4 regions of the Fictibacillus sp. EA-CB0309 genome follow, and region 1 is predicted to be linked to each of the others. Evidence: riboswitches for the same ligand, from Rfam matches in the RefSeq annotation. Region 1 holds a riboswitch; each other region holds the start of a gene.

Region 1 (6,060 bases):
AGAAGAAACAATAATCATTGACCTCTTCTCTGTAGTTCGCTTATAGAAGGGGTGTCTATAGTGAACGGATTATTACAAAGCCTTTTTGGTCCAAAGAAAAGAAAGAAATCTTGTAAGAAAAGACCAGCATAATGAGAAAAATGCTAGGAAAGCCGGGGATCTCCCCGGCTTTTGCTTTTTACTTTTGTTCGATAGCCTTTTTAGCTAGAGATAGGACGATATCCAAACCTTTTCAAGGACAAGCACATATAGTAAAAGCATGGGGGATTTTTTATGATCTAATAGCAGTTGCAGCACTTGCACCATCAATATAAAAGAATATCTTTTTCTATTTTTCATTACTATCTTCCCTTCGCAAAGTAATACAAGGGGGAATATATTTGTATATTCGTAAACGGGTTCCTGGTAAAGACGATCCTTTATTAGTTGATCTGGTAGTTAGTAACTTTCAAGTCCGCAGAGAAGTAATAGAGACGATTCTAAAAATGGCCAATGAAGTAATGGTTGTCTGTGATAGCAATGACCGCATTGCGGGTTTTGTTTGTTATCGGTTTAGAATTGGAAATATGATTTTTGTAGATTATGTTGTGTTAGATACAAAGCATCAAGGAAAAGGAATAGCCAGCTCCTTTCTTCCAGTCTTTGAAAACCACTTATTGAAACAAGGCATCCAGACTGTTTTTGGTACAGTGGACGAAGGCAACACCGATGCACTAAAAGTGTTTTTGCATTGGGGATTTAAGGTACAAGGACAAATCGGTTCAAGTATCGTTATCCAAAAGGAACTTGGCACTTCTAACTCTAATTCATTACCACGTGTTCGTTCTTCTTCAAATGTAAGAAAGTTGAATACTCCACCGTCACTTCGTCCATAAGTGTGACAGAAATCAGCAGACTTCGTCTAAAAGAGGTCTGCTTTTTTCATTGAACGTAAAAAGCTGACTCATGATTTGTACTAGACAATACCATTGAGTCAGCTAATATTATTTTAGAAAGAATAGATAAGTCTTTTGTTTTTACAGATCTGATAGATTCTGTTGTCTTCTCACCTTTTTAGGTGCTCTTGTGTGACCATTATTCGTGTTGAAGATCTCATCTATATATCTTTTATTCCAATCACTATTATAGTCTTGATCTGAGCAGATGCATCCGCTTAAATCGTATCGAAAAAGGCCGCAGTGCGGGCAGTTATTCAATCGTAATCCCCCTTAAATCAACATAGGATATTCTATGAAAATATAAGAGAGTTGGTAACGGCTATTGGACAAGATATTTTATCTATTTATTTACTCATCCATTCCGGCTTATGAAACTCTTCAAATTCACTCTGTATGACTTTTCTAAAGTCATCTGATTCTACTGCAGCTTTAAGATCTTTAGCGAGCTTCGAATTCTTATCTTTTTCTAGCACAACGATTCGATTAATGATTTCCTCAGGCAGTTTGTCTTTAACAAGGGCATCCTTCAGGTCCAGTCCTGAAGAGAGGGCAAAGTTTCCGTTTACTGCTGCCAAATCTACCGAGTCTAGCGTTCGAGGTGTTTGTGCAGCTTCTACGGGTTGAAATTTAAGGTTCTTTGGATTTTTTGTAACGTCTTTTTCAGATACTTTTAAAGGATTTGCAGAACCATCAATCTCAATTAAGCCGTTATCTCTTAGTACGGTCAATCCTCTCGCTAAGTTAGTTGGATCATTCGCTAAGGTAACCGTGCTTCCAGGCTTTATTTCATCTAATGATTTGTATTTCTTTGAGTAAATGCCGATCGGTGCAGTGGGCACTGTAATCACAGAAGCGAGTTTCATATTATTCTCTGCTCCAAATGCGTCCATATAAACTTTATGCTGAAAAAGGTTTGCGTCCAATGATCCGCTTTTCAATGAAATATTTGGTTGTACATAATCATTGAATTCTTTTACTTCAACGGTGTATCCCTTTTTCTCAAGATAAGGTTTTACCCCTTTTTCAAGCATGTCACTGTATGGAACGGTGGCACCTAATGTAATTTCCTTTTTTCATCTTCTCCTGATGCACCACAACCCGTTAGCAGTACGCTAATCAAGATCGCTACAATTAAAATTAATGGATATCTCTTCAATTTGTCTCTCTCCCCACTCTTCTAATTATTTACTTTCCGCAGAAGCTCGTCTGAATTTTGCCGCCGGATGGTCTTTTGGCAATAGAGGCTCCCCTTGAGAAAATAATTTTTCTCGGAGCGTACCTTTTTTGTAATCTTTTTGTAAAGTCCTCTCTCTTGAAGAACGGGTACAACCAACTCCACAAAAGATTCTAAATCGCCTGGTGTTACAAGATGATTTAGGTTGAACCCATCCACTCCAGACTCTTCAAACTGCGCTTGGATGCCATCTGCTACTTCTTCTGGGTTGCCGACGATAAAACTTCCTCTGTCCGGTGACTCAAAACGATTTAAGACTTCTCCTACCGTGAGCGGTTTAGGCGCATCGGTTGTAAGCATAGCTGCTTTATAATGTCCGCCTTCTGTTGATTTGTTGTATCCAAAAGGAAGGTCAGGATCTAACCCTTCATATTCAGCAATATCATAGCCGCTTGCGCCGTATTGTGCTTTTGCAGCATCGGCACTCCAAACGCTTGCATATGCTTTAAACTTTTCTTCTGCTTCCTCAGTTGTTACTCCGACCACCACGTTTAAGAATGAAAAGATTTTGATGTTTTCTGGGTTCCGTCCATGTTTTTTGCCCGCTCTCGGATGTCGTCCGCATAATAGCGGATTCTTTGTGGTGTAGGGCCGCCTACGAAGATGCACTCTGCATGCTTTGCTGCGAAATCTCGCCCCCGCTCTGATGTTCCTGCTTGATAGATGACTGGCGTTCTTTGCAGTGATGGTTCGCTTAAATGCGGTCCTTCAACTTTGAAATATTGTCCTTCGTGATTGATCTCATGAACTTTCTCAGGATCAACAAGCGTATTGGTTTCATGGTCCTCAATAAAAGCATCATCTTCCCAGCTGTTTTCCCAAAGCTTGTATGACACCTCTAAATATTCATCAGCGATGTTGTACCTCTCATCATGTTTGATCATATTCTCCAAACCAAAATTCCTCGCAGCATTCGGTAAGTAAGACGTGACCACATTCCAAGCAATCCGGCCTTTTGTTAAGTGATCAAGAGTAGAAAAGCGTCTCGCGTTGCCAAAAGGCTGTTCATACGTAGTACTAACCGTAACCGCAAAAGATAGATTTTCTGTAACACTCGCCATTGCAGATATAAGAAGCGCTGGATCATTCAGCGGCACTTGCAGTCCATCACGGACCGAAGGATGCTTGCTTTTTTATACACGTCATATATGCCAAGTACATCTGCAAAAAACACAGCATCAAACTTTCCTTTCTCTAGAAGTTTTGCGTATTCAATCCAATAATCCAGATCCTTATAGTTTCTATGTCTCTTGTTCTCCGGGTGCTTCCAAAGGCCATGAGAATTATGCATAGCACTTGTCATCTCAAACGCGTTAAACAATATTTCTTTACTCAAAATTGTTTCCTCCGTTACATAGAATTTTTTTGTACCCATCCCAAGAGAAAATAAAAAAACCTCTTCAAAATTAAGAAGAGGTTTAAAAATACGTGAAATAAACATACGTATAGGTCTCCTCTTATCTTTCAAGCCATTGCGCTTGCTGGAATTGGCACAGTACTAAAAATAGTTGTTGCCGAGGCTTCAAAGGGCCAGTCCCTCCACCTCTCTCGATAAGAAATCGATGATATTCAATTTAGTAACGAAATATACAGGAATACAAATAGCCTGTCAATGGAATTTAGAGAAATAAAATAATTTTCTTAACAATCAGTTTTTAGTTGACAGCGGTTTGCTTTATCCTCTATAGTGGTGACTAATAATTAAATATTGTATCTTATCAAGAGTCAGGGAGGAACTGGTCCTACGATCCTGCAGCAACCGCTTTTATTAAAAGAAAGGTGCTAATTCCAGCAGATGTTTTTGAATGTCTGATAGATGAGAGAGCGTGTTAGCACATGGAATCTACGTCCTCTTTCGTCTTTGAAAGAGGGCTTTTTTGTTTGTTTATCCTTTGCAGTCTTTGTGGGCGGTTGGTTTCCGTTTCAGGTTGCTTCGCTTTCCGCGGGGCGTGCGGTGAGCCACTTCGCGCTTCGCACCGGTAAGTGTCTCACCTGCCCACTCGTCCCGCAGGAGTCTCGCACCTTACACTCCAACCAACAAGACAATGAAGTTTTTAAGAACCATCCAGACATAAACAACTTACTGAAAAAACTATAGGAGGGAACCATGAGCATACCTTTGAGAAAAACCATCCAAAAAGATAGTTTTGAAGAAGCGATAAATACCGCACTAGCACTAAAAGAAGTTTTCAAGAAACGGGCAGAATTTGTAGATCGAGAAGGCGTTTTTCCTTATGAAAACTTTCAAGATCTTAAGAAACATGACTTTCTTTCTCTTACCATTCCACAAGAATATGGTGGTAAAGGGTTAAATCTAGTTGAATTCTTAACTATACAAGAGCACTTAGCTGAGGGAGATGCACCTACTGCCCTTTCTCTTGGGTGGCATTTGGGTACTCTTTTAGAGGCGGCAGAAAATCGTCATTGGAATGGAAACGCGTTCGCTGATCTTAGCCGGAAAATTGTTGAACAAAAAGCACTCATTAATTTGGCACAAACAGAGCGTGCGACAGGAAGTCCGTCTCGAGGGGGTATTCCTACTACAACAGCAGTTAAGAAAGCAGACGGATGGCTGATAAACGGAAGCAAAGCTTTTACTTCTATGGCAGAAGCCCTTGATTTCTCGGTCATTACTGCTACCATTTCTGAAACCAACCATAAAGGATTTTTCTTAGTGAATCATCGGGAAAAAGGGGTTTTTGTAAAAGAAACATGGGACAGCATCTCTATGAGAGGAACAAAAAGTGATGATCTCCTTTTAAAAGACGTTTATGTACCCGAGGAAAATCTTCTTGTCATAGAAGACGGGAAGAACATTATTCCTAAAGGCTGGTATCTTCAAGTTCCTGCTGTATACCTAGGCATCGCAAGAGGAGCGCGGAATTACGCGATTGAATTTGCATCAGAGTATAGCCCTAACACCTTATCAGGACCTATCTCAGAAGTACCAGAAGTGAGAAGAAAGATTGGCAAGATAGAACTTGAGTTATTTCAAGCAAGAACGATCCTTCACGCCGTTGCTGAAAAATGGGTAAACCACCCTGAACAACGTCATAATCTAGGTACCGAACTCGCTGCTGTTAAGCACTCTGTAACAAACAGCGCAAATAGAGTTGTTGATCTCGCGATGAGAATCGTTGGTGCTAGAAGTCTTTCTGTGCAAAATCCGCTTCAGCGGCACTTCCGAGATGTAAGAGCCGGTCTTCATAATCCGCCAACAGATGATGCCATCGTCTATTCGTTAGCGGATGCAGCGCTTAAATAAAAGAAGTCAACTGACAGATTCATGATAAACTCAATATTTTTTTGTATGATGAGTTTTAGATCACCATAGGTTATTATGGATACAATATATTTCCATATTAATCAATTCACAAAAGGTGGTTTACTCATGAGGGCGCTTCTTCAATTCACTTATTTACAAGCACTTTCTTGCATCTTTCCAGTCATCATCTTTGGTGCGTTAGCTCTTTCAAAATTCGTCAGCATTCCGTTCATCCCTCGATACGATTTCATACTCCTTCTTTGTCTCTTAACACAGGTTGCGATGATCGTAACGAAACTTGAAACGATAGATGAATTAAAAGTCATCTGTGTCTTTCACTTAATCGGTCTGGCTCTAGAATTATTTAAAGTTCATATGGGGTCTTGGAGCTATCCTGAAGAGGCATATTCTAAAATTTACGGAGTACCTCTTTACAGCGGTTTTATGTATGCTAGTGTTGCAAGCTATATTTGTCAGAGCTGGCGGAGGTTAGATCTTCAGATTAAGGGTTGGCCGAATCCTCTCTTTTCTTTTGGAATTTGTGTACTGATTTATTTAAACTTTTTTACCCATCATTACTTGTTCGATGCTAGATGGGTTCTGATTTTGCTTTTATTTCCTAT
Region 2 (6,060 bases), 930 kb from region 1:
ATTCATGACAAAAGTAATTGATTGGCTTTATGAAAAAGAGTGTTCATTTTTCCGCCTCGTTAACGGAAGACTGCACAGGAATTCAATGGACCATTTCTTTCACTTGTGGACGCATCTTGGTGGTGCAACAGCTACCATATCAACGAGTATTCTGTTATCGTTATTTCTCCCTATGCATTTAAAATCTTGGGGCATCGTTTGTATGCTTTCATTGATGATCAGCCACATTCCGGTTGCCATCTCTAAAAAATGTATCCTAGAAAGCGACCCTATTTAAGTCTTCCGGATACGAACATCGGCAACAACCCATTAAAGGATCATTCATTTCCGTCTGGTCACACTACAGCTATTTTTTCGATCGTTACACCTTTGATTTTATTAAATCCGTTCATAGGTATATTTTTATTGATCGCTGCCCTTTTAGTAGCCATTTCTCGCATGTACTTAGGTCTGCATTATCCTTCTGATGTACTTGCGGGAATGGTTTTAGGCATCAGTTCCAGCTTCTTTTCTTTGTTTTTAGTAAAAAGCTTTATCTTACCTTACTTCTTATAAAAGGAGATGAAGAAAATGAAGCTCGCTCTCTTTTCAGATACGTTCTATCCTCAAATTAATGGTGTTGCACGGACTTTAAAAAGATTAACTGATTACTTGGTAAAAAATGATGTTGAATATAAAGTCATCATGCCCTCATTAGATGAGATCCCCAAAATGGAATGTGATCACTATTATGCAATGAAAAGCCTGCCACTCTTTCTATACCCCGAGTGCAGGCTTGCCATTCCCCAATTGCGTGCGCTGAATAGTGAACTAAATAAATTTAACCCTGACCTCCTTCATGTTGCTACTCCTTTTAATATCGGTCTATTCGGAATGCGTTACGGCAAGAAAGAAAACATTCCCATGGCCGCCTCTTATCACACACATTTTGACCGCTACCTTGCATGCTATCATCTTGAATTTCTATCACCCTTACTTTGGCGTTACCTTCAATGGTTTCATAGACCTTTTGAAAAAATCTTTGTTCCAAGTAAAGAAACGAGGCAAATTCTGTACAGTAAAAGTTTTACAAATGTTGAAATATGGTCAAGAGGAGTTGACTGTGACATGTTCACACCTCATAATCATGACTCTCTCGTTCGAGAAAAATATAACATCTCAGAGAAATATATCTTTTTGTATGTCGGCAGGCTGGCACCTGAAAAAGATTTAGAGATTCTATATGAAATGATAAGTAAATTACCTCAATCATTAAGAGAAAATGTTCACTGGCTCATTGTTGGCGACGGCCCAAGCAGATACATGGTAGATCAATGGGAAAAGAAATATTCTAATGTAACTTGTTCAGGTTATCTATCTGGAGAAGAGCTTGCACGTGTATATTCTGCAGCAGACCTTTTTGTATTTCCTTCTTCAACAGAAACATTCGGCAATGTAGTTCTTGAAGCAGCGGCATCTGGATTGCCTGCAATCGTATCCGATCGTGGCGGGGTAAAAGAAATCGTTCAAGATGGCCTTACAGGTAGAATTTGCGAGGCTGGAAGTGCAGAATCGTTTATTCAAAATGCAGTATCCTTGTTGGATGACCCCATGCTCTTACAATCTATGAAATTAAAAGCAAGGCATTATGCGTTAACTCAATCTTGGTCAGCCATTTTTGGAAACCTTTTGATGCATTATGAGGAAGTTGCATACAAGAAGAACAAAAGCAAAACCATTATTGCATAAAAACGGCATGTTGAAGAAAAAGAATGTGGTTGGGGGAGTTTTGGTCTTATTACTGAGATCCAGAGATATTTTAAATAATTGAAGGCTTTTTAGAAGAGGATTGACTCATTTTCACGGAGTAAATCCTTTTTTGTTTGTTATAAAATAGTTGTAATCCTGAAATGAACACCTGTAACATCCATGTTTTTTAAGGAACAAATTCCATTTTTTAATGATTTCAATTAAGGAAGGACCAATTAATTTCACATTAAATTAAATATATTCACGATAATTTTAGTAATTTCACATTCGTGATGCTTCACCTAATTTAAAAAGAAACAGACTCCCAAGAGGAAGTCTGTTTTTACATACCATTAAATATTAGCTTGTTTCTTAAGCTCTTCTGCTTTATCTGTTTTCTCCCAAGGAAGCTCAACATCTGTACGGCCAAAATGACCATATGCAGCAGTTTGCTTGTAGATCGGACGGCGAAGATCAAGCATCTTGATGATTCCAGCCGGACGAAGATCGAAGTTGTTGCGAACTAGTTCTACAAGAACTTCTTCAGAAACTTTACCTGTTTCAAATGTGTTTACAGCGATTGATACTGGTTGAGCAACACCGATTGCATACGCAAGCTGAACTTCAACTTTGTCAGCAAGACCAGATGCAACGATGTTCTTCGCAACATAACGAGCAGCGTATGCAGCAGAACGGTCAACTTTTGTAGCATCCTTACCAGAGAATGCACCGCCACCGTGACGAGCATATCCACCGTAAGTATCAACGATGATCTTACGTCCCGTAAGACCAGCGTCACCTTGAGGTCCACCGATTACGAAACGGCCTGTTGGGTTGATGAAGTATTTTGTGTTCTCATCGATTAACTCAGCAGGAACAACTGGCTTGATTACTTTTTCTTTAACGTCTCTTTGAATTTCTTCAAGCGTGTTTTCCGGGTGATGCTGAGTAGAGATTACGATTGTATCGATACGAACTGGTTTGTCGTTCTCATCATATTCAACTGTAACTTGAGTTTTTCCATCTGGACGCAAGTAAGGAATCTCTTCAGTCTTACGAACTTCCGTAAGGCGACGAGATAATTTATGAGCGAGTGAGATTGGAAGAGGCATAAGCTCTTCTGTTTCGTTACAAGCAAATCCGAACATAAGACCTTGGTCCCCTGCACCGATTGCTTCGATCTCAGCATCTGTCATAGAACCTTCTCTTGCTTCAAGAGCTTGGTCAACACCCATTGCGATATCGGCAGATTGCTCATCGATAGAAGTTAATACTGCACACGTTTCAGAATCGAAACCATATTTCGCACGGTCATAACCGATTTCTTTAATTGTCTCACGTACAACTTTTGGGATGTCTACATAAGTAGAAGTTGTGATCTCACCTGCAACAAGTACTAGACCTGTTGTTACAGATGTTTCACATGCTACACGAGCATTGGCATCATTAGCTAAAATTTCATCTAGAATCGCATCTGAGATCTGGTCACAGATTTTATCTGGATGTCCTTCTGTAACGGATTCAGATGTAAATAAACGACGACTAACTTTTTTGGACAAGTTAATATCCTCCCTTTAACTGCTTTCAGTATGATACGGTACTTTATTCTTATCTATTTTGCACAGTTTATGTTCTTAACCTGAAAAAGGCATAAAAAAGCCCTTCCCTGTTTCACATACATTCACGAGGGAAAAGGTTTATAAATCCAAATGCCTTCAACCTCTTATTGTCCAAGGTTATTTTCACCTTGCAGGTTAGCACCTTTTCATTTCGAGTGGATCGTCATTCACCACTTTCATGTCGGTTGCTGGGTTTCATAGGGCCTGTCCCTCCACCTACTCAGAATAAGAGTAGCCGTTCTCGGAATATGATAGCGCAACGGTACACCTATGTCAATAGAAAACACTAGGAATATCAATAAGTTTATGACGTTGAGACGTTATTATTGAAAGCGTTTTTAATATGACGGATAATACTCATGAATTATGATCTTTTTTTGTGAAGTACGAACTTTTTTGATGCACTTTCATAAAATAGTATACATTATTTAATTTAATGTGTTATACTAATTTTCGAATATATCACTCTAGGATAAAGGATGGTACTGTCTGATATGAATACTTTGGAATTTACGACAACCTTAAATGAACTTGTGACCCGTGAAACAACTCACCAGAACTTACCTGTTCCGGTTTTAGTAGAAAAATCTCTTAAGCGTAAAGAAGGCATCCTGACATCCACAGGAGCTCTTCAAGCTACTACGGGAAATACACAGGCCGTTCCCCTGAGGATAAATTTATCGTTGAAGACGCCTCCGTTAAAGAATCAATTGACTGGGGAAAGGTAAATAAACCTTTTTCACCTGAAAACTTTGATAAATTATACAAAAAAGTGCTTCAATACTTAGGCAGCAAAGAAGAATTATTCCTATTTAAAGGATTTGCTGGTGCAGACCGCGAGTATCGCCTTCCAATTCAAGTTATTAACGAGTACGCTTGGCATAACTTGTTTGCTCATCAAATGTTTGTACGCCCGAACCAAGATGAGCTAGCTGCTCACGAATCACAGTTCACGGTTGTTTCAGCACCTGGATTCCAAGCAAATCCAGCAGAAGATGGAACAAACTCTGAAACATTTATCATCATATCCTTTGAAAGACGCATCGTACTTATCGGTGGAACAGAATATGCTGGTGAAATTAAAAAATCCGTATTCTCTGTTATGAACTATATGCTTCCTGAAAAAGGGATTCTTTCCATGCATTGTTCAGCAAACGTTGGCAACGAAGGGGACGTTGCACTTTTCTTCGGTCTTTCTGGAACTGGAAAAACTACACTTTCCGCTGATCCAAACCGCCGTTTGATCGGGGATGATGAGCACGGCTGGGCTAACACTGGAGTCTTCAATATAGAAGGCGGATGTTACGCAAAAACAATCGATCTATCTAAAGAAAAAGAACCGCAAATCTGGAACGCGATCCGTTTTGGAAGCGTACTAGAAAACGTAATGATCGATCCAGATTCAAGAGTAGCTGATTACAAGGACTCCACATTAACAGAAAATACACGAGCAGCCTATCCAGTAGATGCTATTCCAAATATCATTCAACCAAGTGTTGCAGGTCATCCGAACACGATCATCTTCTTAACGGCTGATGCATTCGGAGTATTGCCTCCAATCAGCAAACTAACTAAGGAACAAGCGATGTACCATTTCTTGTCTGGATACACAAGTAAACTTGCTGGAACTGAAAGAGGTGTAACATCACCACAAGCAACGTTCTCAACTTGCTTTGGAGCACCTTTCCTTCCATTACCGGCTACAGTTTACGCTGAAATGCTTGGAAAGAAAATCGATCAGCACAATGTGCAAGTATACCTTGTTAACACAGGCTGGTCAGGCGGAGAGTACGGTGTTGGAAGCCGTATGAACTTAGGACACACACGTGCAATGGTGCAGGCAGCATTAGAAGGTGAGCTAACTTCTGTTGAAACCGTTGTAGATCCGATCTTTGGGCTTCATATTCCAACACATTGCCCTGGTGTGCCTGACCAAGTTCTTCAACCAAAGAAAACATGGGATGACCAAGATCAATATGATGTGAAAGCAAAAGAACTTGCTGCTAAATTTAAAGCGAACTTCGAAAAGTTCAATTCCGTTTCATCTGAGATTTCACAAGCTGGACCATTAGTATAACGACATGAATCATCAACCTCCCATTCTTGTAATGGGAGGTTTTTTGTATTTGTCGAATAAATTGTATTGCAAACTGACACCGTTGTCACTTAATATAATGACATGAATGTCAATTTAATTATAGGGGCTGATGAATTGGAACAATCTTCAGAAAAACTGCTTCAAAACAAACCGTATCGTTTTTTAATCTCTGCTCAGCTAATTTCAAACCTTGGTGACTGGCTCTCTATGTTAGCCGTCTTTACTCTTGTAGGGCTAAAGTGGAATGCAACACCATTTGAAATTTCTTTGATCGTGTTATCTCTCGCTATTCCCATGACGTTATTAGGACCTGTCTCAGGGGTATTCTCTGATCGTTTAGAAAGAAAACACATCATGATCGCATCTGATATAGCAAGAGGATTCATTATTATGGGTTTGATATTTGCCGATCAATTATGGCACATCTACACGTTATTATTTTTACTAGGTGTTTGTTCTTCTATTTTTAATCCAGCGAAAAACGGAAAGCTTAAGGAGATCGTTCCAAATCACCACATGCAGCAAGCAGCCTCTATAAGCTCATTGATTGAAAATGGCACAAAAATTATAGGACCCGCATTAAGTGGATTTCTTCTTGTGCTTTGGGATATGAAA
Region 3 (5,743 bases), 1.3 Mb from region 1:
GGTTTTGAAAATGAAAAAGCTGACATTTCAAATAAGAGGCCTACACCCAGATACTAAAAAAGAACCCAATTGTGGTTCTTTTTTTAGTTTGTATTCACCATCAAGCCCTTACTCGATTAACAGCAATTAACATCAAGAAGGAAATCCCAACAACACTCGCTACCCACATCCAGGCGAGATCCATATTTCCGGAGTCAATCGCCATGTAGATCGCGGTGGATACCGTTTGCGTTTTTCAGGAATATTCCCCGCGAACATTAGTGTTGCACCAAACTCACCCAATGCTCGTGCAAAACTTAAGATGCTACCGGATATAATCGCCCTAAGTGCTAAAGGAATGGATATCCTCATAAAAACATGCCATTCATTCGCGCCATCTACTCGTGCCGCATTTTCGATATCTCCGTCAATGGACTCGAAACCAGCTTTTGCCGATTGATACATGAGCGGAAAGGCAACAACCGAAGACGCAATCACAGCGGCCCACCATGTAAACATGATCGGCTGGTGAAATAACCATTCAATGAGTTGCCCGCCAGGACCCTCTCTTCCGAATAGTACAATTAAAAGAAAACCGACAACCGTTGGCGGCAGCACTAATGGCAATAAAAAGAACGTTTCAACAACTGATTTCCCTTTGAATTTCTTATGAGCCATCACCCGTCCAAAAAACAAGCCTGTACCGATTACGAGAATTGCCGCAACCAGTGCAATTCCTAACGACAGTTTGACTGGTGACCAAAAGTCGATAACCATCTATTTTCCTACCCGCTTAAATCCGTACTCTTCAAATGTTTTGATTGACTCCTCTTTTTTCAGGAATTCATAAAACTGCTTGGCCTCTTTTTGGTGTGAACTGTTTTTAATCACACCGACCGGATAGACAATGGGTGAATGAGTTTGTTCGTTTGCGGTTGCTGCAATTCTTACTTTATCCGAGATTATGGCGTCTGTTTTGTAAACGATTCCCGCGTCCACATTCCCTGTTTCTACATATGTAAGCACTTGGCGAACATCTTTGGCAAAGACAACTTTCTTTTCGATCTCGTTCCATAGATTTAGGTTTTCAAGTGTTTCTTTCGCGTACGTTCCAGCTGGCACAGACTCTGGTGTACCGATTGAGATTCTGTCGGTTTTCGGTAAATCCTCAAACCCTTTTTTATTCGAGTTGGTAGAAACAATTAGCACCAATTCGTTCCTAACAAGATCCGTTCCCGTGTTCTTATCGATGAATCCCTCTTTTATAAGCAAATCATATTTATCTTCTGCAGCAGAGAAAAAGAGGTCCACGGGTGCACCTTGTGCAATTTGTTGCTGCAGTGCTCCTGACGCTCCAAAGTTATATGTAATCTTTATGTTCGGATGTTCTTTTTCATATAGGGTTTTCATTTCAGTGAGTACATCCTGTAAACTTGAAGCTGCTGAGATGGTAAGTTCGATCTTTTCATCTGATTTGACACTATGTTTCCGCTCTTTTTGCCCGCAGCTTGAAAGGATAATAGTAAGTAAAACCATACAGAAAAACACATAAAACCACTTTTTCAACATTTTTCTTCCTTCCTAAGCAAGATCATTACCTCTGATTATAACAAAATAGTTTAAATGAATCCTATTTTAGAGAGTTGACCTGTGGCATTTGAAAGTAAAACGAAAAAGGCTGTCCGAAAAGTATTTTCTACTTTACGAACAACCTCCAACCTTACTCTGTCACCGAGAGTAAACTTTATTTACTTATTATTTTTCTGTAAAACTTTTAAACCTGTTCCCATGTCAGATGCGAGTACATAGTTTTGATCTACGAAAACTCCCCAAATGTTCGCATTAGCAGGAACATATTTCCCGATCTGAACAGGTTTACTCGGGTTTGTGATATCAACGGCTCTCACTCCGCCTGCATAGTGAGAAAGGTACAATGTATTTCCTTGTACTTTTGGATCATGAACAGTCTTACCAAACGTGACTTGCTTATTCGGATCTTCTGAAATATCTTCTGTCAGATCTGTTTTGAACTCACTTAAAAGTTTTGGATTTGTTTTATCCTTAATGTCAAAGATTCTTGTGTAACCATACGATTGCTCGTAACCTGGCTTAATTGGCGCATATACCTCTCTTGTTTCAACAAGTACCGTGCCGCCTTTTGCAAGTGCAGCCGAGTGTGCAGAACCTTGTTGATCAGAAGCAAATGTTGTTCTTCCCTCATATTTTACGTTTTCAGGGTCGGAGATATCTAAAATGATTGTTCCAAGGTCCCAGAAAGAAAGGAAGGCTGTTTTTCCTGTTTCATCCGCATAAGCGCTATGGTTGAATACCGGTCGCTTCTTGCCGTCTGGCGCGTTCCAGTTGTATCCGTCAAAGTCTTCACTCACTTCTGGCAGTGAGCGAGGATCAAATTCGTAAAGCTTCTTAGGCTCAGCTGGATTCGTCACATCAACAAGCTGGAAGTCCTTCTCTTTTCCATGAGAATAGTAATCAGCGTATGGATTCGCTGCGAGAACCAGTACACGTTCCCCTTGCGTCGTTAAATATAATTCATGTGTTCCTCTTGTTTTCTTTGTTACTTCATAGAACCCTAATTTCTTAGGTTCATATGGATTGGTTACGTCGTATAAAAGAAACCCACCTTTGGAATCCGGATTTTTATTATTTAGTTGCTGAACAGATACAACAGCTAAATCTCCTTTAAAAGATTTTGTGTTTACCGTTTTAACGATTACTTTTTCCTGCCAAGTTCCAGGAATGTCTTGATCTGCGAAAACAGCAACCTCTTTAGGGTTGGATGGGTCTTTTAAGTCAAACACACGAACCCCGCCGTTTCCTCCTCCAGAAGTATGTGTCCCTGTGTAAGCAAATCCTTTATGTGCATACACGTCGGCTGTACTGTTTTTGACACCTTCTCTAATTTCTTTCAAAGGGACAGCTGCTGCTTCGTGCAAATACCTTAAGTTCTTACTTCCTTCTGTCACCGGAACAGAATTGATCTCATCAGGGTTACGCTGACCTTTTTCAATGTTGATGTCTCCCAGTTCATCGTGCGCATATGTAACTGGTAAGATAGACGAAACCGTTAACCCCGTGACTAGCGCTGTACTTAACAAAAATTTTCTTTTCAAAATAATTCCTCCTTAGATTTTTTGATAGAAACTCTACAAGAGGCAGAATACAAAAAGCCTTCTGAACTCATAAAAGAGACAGAAGGCTTCCGAAAAAAATCCGATTTCCTCTCATCTCTCAGCGTTCGCTGTTAGATTTAGCACCGTTTTCCTACTGGCTATTCAGTAAGAATGGTTGCCGGGTTTCATAGGGCTAATTCCCTCCACCTGCTCTTAATAAGAGTATTCCTATCAAATTACTATGTATTATTACAGGAATTTCATGTAATGTCAATATATTTTTCTCAAATAAACTTTTGGATGACCTAATTGGTGAAATTTCTTGCTTCAAGCAACCTATCATCACCCATAAAAAAAGAGCAGTCGATATACGGCTGCTCTAAGTTCACTTACTATAACTTTTTCTGCAGTTCCTTAAGTTCCTTATATTCTTGCTCTAATTTGGCTAGAGGCAGTCTGTGGTAATAATCCTTATCGTTTAACTGATACTCTAATTTAGCGGCAGCAAGAATAAAAGTAATGATTCTTTCCCTGCGCTCGTTTACACGGTCAGATAAGATTCCCAGTTTCATTCACCTCGAAAACAAGACGTAATTAATCTAATTTTACTCTGTCACAGCAAGCACAGAACCTTTGTACTCTTTGTCAATAAAGTCTGTGATTTCTTTTGAGTGAAGCACTTCTAGCAATGTTTTGATCGCTTTTTTGTCTTTGTCTCCTTCACGAACCGTGATGATGTTCGCAAATGGTGATTCAGATCCTTCTAGTGCGATAGAATCTTCTTTCGGGTTTAGATCTGCATCAATCGCGAAGTTTGTGTTGATAACAATTGCGTCTCCTTCATCGTGCTCATACGCTTTTGTTAATAGACCTGGATCGATGTCTGCCACAAACTCAAGATTCTTCGGATTTTCTACAATATCGCTAAGCTGTGCTTCATAGCCTTTTCCTTCTTTAAGCTTGATCAGCCCTTCTGCTTCAAAGATGGAAAGAATACGTCCATGCTCAGCAACCGAGTTACTTAAGATTACTTTCGCGCCATCCGGAAGATCCTTCAATGACTTATGTCTCTTCGAATAAACTCCCATCGGCTCAAGGTGAACCGCACCAGCATTTTCAAACTTGTACTTCGGGTTGTCTTTCACTTGCTGTGTCAAATATGGAATGTGCTGAAAGTAGTTCGCATCGATTTCTTTTTCATAAAGTGACTTATTCGGCAAGATGTAGTCTTGGAATGTAACGATTTCTAGATCAACGCCTTTTTCTTTTAAAAGTGGCTTAGCTTCTTCTAAAATCTCAGCATGCGGTACGTTCGATGCCCCAACTACCAGCTTTTCTGTTTTCTCCCCGCCGCTTGTTGCTGATGATCCACAAGCTGCTAATACAAACACTGCCAAACTCGCGAGTAAAACTTGAATTATTCTTTTCATTTCTTTCTCCCCTATTCCCTATTTTTCTATTTTTTCTTTGATAAAAACTCTACAAGAGGCAGCATGCAAAAAGCCTTCTGAGCTCATAAAAGAGACAGAAGGCTTCTCGAAAAATAGATCCGATTTCCTCTCATCTCTCAGCGTGACCACTGTTAGATTTAGCACCGTTTCCATACTGGCGATTCAGTACGAATGGTTGCCGGGCTTCATAGGGCTAATTCCCTCCACCTGCTCTTAATAAGAGTATTCCTATCAAATTACTTTGTATTATTACAGGAATTCCATTACATGTCAAACACTTTTTTCAAATTATTCTGAAACCCATGTGCTGCATGCTTCAAAAGCCAATCAGAAGTGGCCGTGATCAGCTGATCAAAGTGAGCTATGGAAGAAAACGTATGATTCGCGCCTTCAACAAGAACCATCTTACTGCTCCCAACTTTTCGAGCCACTGCTTCATCAAAATAATTTCTGCAATAACCTGATGAAATCACGGGGTCTGCCGTACCATGGATCAAGAGTACGTTGCCATCATAATTCCGAATTTCCTCAATAGGCGCGAAAGCTTGGAGCGACAAGAGAAAATCTTCCGTGATGGCGTATCCTAAATGATCGATTACCGCATGTTCTCCGTTATATCCGACAATCTCCTTAATATCTTCAAAGGGATTTCCTACCGCCGACCATAGGACAACATTCCCGACGCGATCATCCTCAGCCGCTGTACAAGCCGCAACCGCCCCGCCTAGACTATGACCAATTAGCGTTAGTGAATCCCTATCCACGTTCGGAAGCTTGCTGCCATATGAAATTACTCTTTTCGTCTGGTCAATAAAACACGCAAATTCGTTATCCCCATATTCCCCATCGCTTTCACCACAGCCGGCATAGTCAAATCGCAAAACGGCAAATCCAAGTTGCACCAATGCTTGAGCGGTTTTTACAAATAAACGATCCACTCCGATTCGTGTACTCGTAAATCCGTGACAGATGATAATGAGCGGAAACTTTTCGGTGCCACCCTTAAATCCCGCTGGATAATGTATGGTGTGAGCTAATTTCTTCCCTTTCCACTGTATACATCCCGTTAAGTCCATCTCACCCACTCCTTTTTACTTTTATGAGGTACAAATTAAGTCTAAATGTGAACCAATTAAGTCTAAAATGAAAAAATTAAGTCGTTTTGATCCTCAATTAAGTCTA
Region 4 (6,060 bases), 1.6 Mb from region 1:
GATTCGATAACAGATTCGTTGCCGACAGCAAACCCAACGCGCCATCCTGCCATGTTGTACGTTTTAGAAAGCGTATAAATTTCGATTCCTACATCCTTTGCTCCTTCAACTTGTAAAAAGCTAATAGGTTTATCCCCATCAAATCCGATCGCACCATACGCGAAGTCATGACAAACCAAAATATCATGTTTTTTTGCTATTTCGATCGTCTCTTCAAAAAATGCTTCACTGCCTACTCCAGCTGTCGGGTTATTCGGGTAATTTAAAAACATAAGTTTCGCTTCATCGAGCACTGAATCAGAAAGTTCATCATAACGGGGTAAAAATCGTTTTCTTGGCGAAGCGGCATCGTCTCCATTTTAGCACCTGCCATCGCTACACCTGACCAATAGTCTGGATATCCTGGGTCCGGAACGAGCGCAACATCCCCTGGGTTTAAATAGCACTGCGATAACTCTACTAAACCAACTTTCCCCCCAAAAAGAACAGCTACTTCTTTCTCAGGGTCTAGCGTCACACCATATTCTCGTTTATAAAAATCTGCAGCAGCCTGTTTCAAAAACCCATGTCCGCGAAACGGTGAATATTTATGAAATTCAGGTCTGTCAGCACCTTCTTTTAGAGCTTCAACAATATGTTGAGGCGTGGGCTGATCGGGGTTTCCTGTCCAAGATTAATAACGTCATATCCTTGTTCTACATAGTGAGATACTTTTTTTACAAGCTTTGCGAAAAATTGCTCTGGCAACTTCCCCATTACTTCTGCCTGCTCAAAACGTTTCATCTCCATCACTTCCAGTCTAATTTGAATGTTCTTGAAATTCTAATCAGTTATGTTATACGCTTAAAGAAATTCTGTAAAGACTTTTTTATACGATGGGGGTCCTGTTATGAAAATTGCCTGTATACAAGTAGATGTTCAGTTTGGCAATCCAGATAAAAATTATAAACATATCGAAAATAAAATACGTGAAGCGGTAAGTGAGCATCATCCTGATACGATTATACTGCCAGAACTTTGGGATACTGGATATGACTTAACTCGCTTAGATGAGATCAGTGATTACAATGGGAATCGTGCGAAAAAATGGTTAAGCAAACTATCGAAAGAGCTTAACATCAATGTTGTAGGCGGATCTGTCGCGTATCGTGACGGTAACGCTGTATACAATACATCACTTACCTTCAACCGAAACGGAGAGCATATCGGCACTTATTCAAAAGCTCATCTGATCACGCTTATGGAAGAAGAGAAATACATCTCACCTGGAATAAACATTAGTATGTTTACAATTGACGGCAATCTTTCAACTGCTGCGATCTGTTATGACATACGTTTTCCCGAGTGGATTCGTACGCCATTTGTAAATGGAGCAAAGATACTATTCGTTCCGGCACAATGGCCGATTCAAAGACAAACACACTGGAGAGCACTTCTTATTGCACGTGCTATTGAGAATCAATGTTATGTTGTCGCTTGTAACCGTGTTGGGAAAGATCCGAATAACACGTTTGCTGGACAATCCATGATTATCGATCCTTGGGGAGATATTATCGCTGAGGGATCTTCCCTTAACGAAGAGATTCTTACAGCAGATATTTCTCCGAGTTTAGTAGACGAGGTCCGTTTGAAGGTACCCGTATTTAACGATAGACGAATCGATCTTTACTAATTTTTTCTAAAATTTTGTGTTGACAGACCTTACTTCTACGTTGTAGTATAACGATTATGAATTGCGTGAATATTAACACGCCTTACAAAAACGAATAATTTGGTCTCTTATCAAGAGCAGGTGGAGGGATATGGCCCGATGAAACCCAGCAACCGACCGTAATACCATTGTGAGATGGGGCGCCCGCATTATACGGGGAGCCGCTGATATGATTTCAGCGTATGGCACGGTGTTAATTCCGGCAAAACAACATGTTTTGCTAAGATAAGAGGCGCGGGAGAACTAACATTCCGAGCCTCTTTTCTTATATGAAAAGAGGCTCTTTTTATTTGTAAAAACATTCCGGGGGAACAAAAAATGAGCGTACAAGTAAAACCTACATATGAACCGTTAAGCGAGTTGACTGTACTTGATGTTGTGAAAACTTTAGAATTTTTTGATGAAGCTGAACAAAACACCTTGTCTGTAAAAGAAATTGGCGATGGCAATCTCAATCTTGTATTTCATATCGAAAATCCAGATTCAAAAAAAGCATTGATTGTTAAACAAGCACTTCCATATGCAAAAGTGGTTGGTGAAAGCTGGCCTCTTACGCTAGACCGAGCAAGAATTGAAAGTGAGGCCCTCTTAAAAGAAGCAGAATCCGTTCCACACCTTGTTCCCAAGGTTTATTATTCTGATCCGACATTAGCTGTTACGGTGATGGAAGATTTGTCTGACCATGTGATCCTTCGTAAAGGACTCATTGAAGGGCAAACATACCCTACCTTGGCTGAGGATATTGGAACATTTGCTGCTAAAACAGCTTTTTATTCTAGTGACTTTTATCTGCATCCATTTGAGAAAAAGAACAAGTTGGGCGTTTTTCGAACCCTGAACTTTGCAAGATTACAGAAGACTTAGTGTTTACAGATCCGTTTTTTAATCACGATACGAACGACTTTCCTGCTGAACTGCAGAATGAAGTCGATAAGATTTGGAACGACAAAGAACTGCTTAAAGAAGTGGCTCAACTGCGATTTGCGTTCTTAACAAAAGCTGAGATCCTGCTTCACGGCGATCTTCATACAGGCAGTATCTTTGTAAAAGAAAACTCTGTAAAAGTAATTGATCCTGAGTTTGCTTTCTACGGACCTGCTGGTTTTGATATTGCTCACTTTATTGCGAATCTTGCGCTTAACCATCTTTCACAGAACGCGCATGCGAAAGAGCCTTTTAATCGTGAATCTTTACAGTCTTACCTTTTACAAACGATCGAGAAGACGTGGAATACGTACAGTGAAACGTTCACACAGCTGTGGGATGAGAAAGCGACTGATCCTTTTGCAAAAACAGAAGGCGTTCTAGATAATTTCCTACAAAAAACGTTCCATGAAGCAATCGGTTATGCGGGCTGTGAAATCATCCGAAGAACAATCGGTCTTGCACACGTTGCAGATCTTGACTCCATTGCGCAAAAAGAGGTTGAGCTGTTTTATAAGAAAAAAGCATTAGAGCTTGGAAGTACCCTTATTAAAAACCAAAGAAAAATTTCAAACATCACAGAATTGACTGACTGGATTAGAGGTGCATAGAGAATGACTGTAGCTGAAAAATGGGTTCCTTCTGTTCGTTACAGAGGTGACCACCTGCTTATATTGGATCAACAACAACTTCCCCATCACACCGTTTATTTGAATGTGACGACCATTGAACATGTATGGGATGCGATTTCAAAACTTAAAGTTCGCGGAGCTCCTGCGATCGGTATAGCTGCCGCTTTCGGACTTGCGCTTTGGAGTAATACAGAAAAAGAAAATAACCTTTCGCAGTTTTTATCTAAACTGCAGACACAAAGAGACTATCTTGCTTCTTCTCGTCCTACTGCTGTTAATTTATTTTGGGCGATCGATCGTGTCGTCGAGGTAGCTCAAGATGCAGCAACAGTTGAAGATGCGAAAAAAGAATTGAAACAGAAGCCCTCTCCATTCAAGAAGAAGATGAAAATACGTGCCGCAAAATCGGTGAATATGCCTTGTCCCTTCTGCAAAATGGGGATGCGGTAATGACGATTTGTAACGCTGGCGCTATCGCTACAAGCAAATACGGTACAGCTTTAGCTCCGTTTCATCTTGCTAAAGAAAAAGGTTGGGATCTATTTGTCTACGCTAACGAAACTCGACCTGTTCTGCAGGGAGCTCGTTTAACGGCTTGGGAACTTCAAGCAAATGATATCGATGTGACGCTGATTACCGATAACATGGCGGCACATACTTTGAAAACAAAAACATTAAAGCTGTAATCGTAGGCTGTGACCGCGTGGCGGCAAATGGAGATACGGCAAATAAAATTGGTACGTTCGGTCTTGCTCTTCAAGCGAAAGCTCTTAACATTCCCTTTATGTTGCCTGTCCCCTCTCTACCTTAGATCTTGGAACAGCAAGCGGTGACGACATTCCAATCGAAGAACGTCCGGAAGAAGAAGTTACACATCTAAACGGTGTCCGTATCGCTCCTGAAGGGATAAAAGTATTCAACCCCGCTTTTGACGTAACGCCAGCGGAATACATTTCAGCAATCATTACGGAAAAAGGCATCATCAGAGGAAATTACAGTGAGGCACTATCGACACTTAAGGAGGAACAGAAGTGAAACCATATAAAGTATTAGCAACAGCATTCTTAACAGCCTCTCTCTTTTAACAGGCTGCACAAGTGAACAAGATGCGCTTACGAATAAAACGGAAACAAAACCAGCATCAGCAACTGAATCAAAATCTAAAGAAACGAAGTCTGCAGCAACATCGAGTGAAGTTCCAAAACAGCTTCAGAAGCCTTTAAAGATTGCATCCATCAATCAATTTTCGATCGGCACATTCTCTTCTCAATATATTAGCGGTGTGAAGAAACAGGTTGAAGAATTTGGTGGTGAGGTTCAAATCTACAACGCCGACAACGACCTTTCAAAAATGGCTGCTTATGTAGAAACTGCCGTGAACCAACAAGTGGATGGCATCTTAATTGACCATGGTCGTGCCGATGCGATTGCTCCGAGTGTTAAGAAAGCGGTTAAAGCAGGCATTCCAGTTGTCGCGTTTGATAGTGACATCAACATTCCAGGTGTTACCGTCATCGACCAGGATGACTATAGCCTCTCTTGGAACGCTCTCAGATCGATGGCGCAAGATTTGAACGGAAAAGGTGAGATCGTTTATGTGTGGGTTGGTGGTTTTACACCGATGGAACGAAGAAACGTAATGTATGAGGCATTTAAGAAACGCTATCCTTCTATAAAAGAAATCGCACGTTTTGGTACGGCGACGCAGAACACAGCTCTTGATACACAATCTCAGATGGAAGCCCTTCTTCAAAAATATCCGAACAAGGGTGATATCGATGCGGTATTTGCGCCATGGGACGAATTCGCAAAAGGTGTAACTCGTGCGATTCAGCAAGCTGGCCGCGATGAGATTAAAGTGTACGGAATCGATTTAAGTGATGAAGATCTTCAATTGATGCAAGAAGAAAACAGCCCATGGGTGTCAACTGCAGCAACTGACCCTGCTGATGTCGGGAAGCTGCAAGTTCGTTTTCTGTACCAAAAGGTAGCTGGAGAAGAAACTCCTCAAATCTATAGCGTTCAGCCTCATCTTGTTGAAAAAGAAGATCTTCCGAATTCTAAAGTATCCATGGATGAGATCGGTAAGTACGTAGAAGGTTGGGGTAAATCGGAAGCTGGCACTTCACCTTGGATGGATAACTTAAAGAAGGCGAATCAATAATGACTATACTTTCATTAACTTCTATACAAAAGTCGTTTGGTGATCAAACTGTACTAAAAGGAGTGGACTTTACCGTAACTAGCGGTGAGGTCCATGCTCTTTTAGGAGCGAATGGTGCAGGGAAAAGTACACTTATGAAAATTTTATCCGGTGATTATGAACGCGATGGCGGCATCATAACAATTGATCAAAAAGAACAGCACTTTAATACTCCTGCCGATGCGAAGGATGCTGGCATCGAAATGGTTGTTCAAGAAGTAGATACGGCTCTTGTCCCTTCCTTAAGCATTGCAGAAAACGTTACGATGAATGCTTTTATCACAGGACCAGCATTCTTTTCGTGGAGAAAACGCCATAAACGCGCTGAGGAACTATTAAGAAGAGTTGGTTTGAACCTTGACCCTTCCCTTCCCCTTTCTCATTGTTCATTAGCGGAAAAACAGTTAGTTCTTATCGCAAAAGCGCTATCTCGTGAGATATCTTTTATTATCCTGGATGAACCTACAGCTGCTCTTAGTACGAAAGAAGCTCAACATCTTTTCAGTGTACTTCGCGAGCTTCAAAAACAAGGTGTCGGAATTATTTATATTTCCCACCGCTTGCCGGAAGTTATGGAGTTATCTACAAGG

The links. Region 1 has a riboswitch for S-adenosylmethionine ahead of ACEWFH_RS02105 (acyl-CoA dehydrogenase family protein). Riboswitches for the same ligand answer to the same signal wherever they lie in the genome.
Region 2: another riboswitch for S-adenosylmethionine. It lies ahead of metK (methionine adenosyltransferase); the one in region 1 lies ahead of ACEWFH_RS02105 (acyl-CoA dehydrogenase family protein).
Region 3: another riboswitch for S-adenosylmethionine. It lies ahead of ACEWFH_RS16320 (LVIVD repeat-containing protein); the one in region 1 lies ahead of ACEWFH_RS02105 (acyl-CoA dehydrogenase family protein).
Region 4: another riboswitch for S-adenosylmethionine. It lies ahead of mtnK (S-methyl-5-thioribose kinase); the one in region 1 lies ahead of ACEWFH_RS02105 (acyl-CoA dehydrogenase family protein).

Annotation. Positions count from the first base shown of each region.
Region 1 is NZ_CP169271.1:347,109-353,168, reverse strand. Features, by position in the region: gene ACEWFH_RS02125 (GNAT family N-acetyltransferase) at 381-875, shown strand; gene ACEWFH_RS02120 (hypothetical protein) at 1,017-1,196, opposite strand; gene ACEWFH_RS02115 (MetQ/NlpA family ABC transporter substrate-binding protein) at 1,283-1,969, opposite strand; partial or broken gene ACEWFH_RS02110 (LLM class flavin-dependent oxidoreductase) at 2,120-3,547, opposite strand; SAM riboswitch class I at 3,627-3,730, opposite strand; SAM riboswitch class I at 3,885-3,995, shown strand; gene ACEWFH_RS02105 (acyl-CoA dehydrogenase family protein) at 4,280-5,437, shown strand; gene ACEWFH_RS02100 (DUF817 domain-containing protein) at 5,564-6,060, shown strand, end outside.
Region 2 is NZ_CP169271.1:1,273,231-1,279,290, reverse strand. Features, by position in the region: gene ACEWFH_RS07090 (hypothetical protein) at 5-277, shown strand; gene ACEWFH_RS07085 (phosphatase PAP2 family protein) at 250-555, shown strand; gene ACEWFH_RS07080 (glycosyltransferase family 4 protein) at 571-1,728, shown strand; gene metK (methionine adenosyltransferase) at 2,082-3,287, opposite strand; SAM riboswitch class I at 3,449-3,579, opposite strand; partial or broken gene pckA (phosphoenolpyruvate carboxykinase (ATP)) at 3,842-5,424, shown strand; gene ACEWFH_RS07065 (MFS transporter) at 5,560-6,060, shown strand, end outside.
Region 3 is NZ_CP169271.1:2,920,370-2,926,112, forward strand. Features, by position in the region: gene ACEWFH_RS16305 (bacitracin ABC transporter ATP-binding protein) at 1-57, shown strand, start outside; partial or broken gene modB (molybdate ABC transporter permease subunit) at 101-756, opposite strand; gene modA (molybdate ABC transporter substrate-binding protein) at 757-1,545, opposite strand; gene ACEWFH_RS16320 (LVIVD repeat-containing protein) at 1,728-3,110, opposite strand; SAM riboswitch class I at 3,219-3,333, opposite strand; gene ACEWFH_RS16325 (hypothetical protein) at 3,503-3,682, opposite strand; gene ACEWFH_RS16330 (MetQ/NlpA family ABC transporter substrate-binding protein) at 3,716-4,540, opposite strand; SAM riboswitch class I at 4,668-4,784, opposite strand; gene ACEWFH_RS16335 (alpha/beta hydrolase family protein) at 4,825-5,637, opposite strand.
Region 4 is NZ_CP169271.1:2,616,253-2,622,312, forward strand. Features, by position in the region: partial or broken gene ACEWFH_RS14600 (aminotransferase class I/II-fold pyridoxal phosphate-dependent enzyme) at 1-783, opposite strand, end outside; gene ACEWFH_RS14605 (carbon-nitrogen family hydrolase) at 890-1,672, shown strand; SAM riboswitch class I at 1,777-1,943, shown strand; partial or broken gene mtnK (S-methyl-5-thioribose kinase) at 2,030-3,246, shown strand; partial or broken gene mtnA (S-methyl-5-thioribose-1-phosphate isomerase) at 3,250-4,302, shown strand; gene ACEWFH_RS14620 (sugar ABC transporter substrate-binding protein) at 4,316-5,431, shown strand; gene ACEWFH_RS14625 (sugar ABC transporter ATP-binding protein) at 5,431-6,060, shown strand, end outside.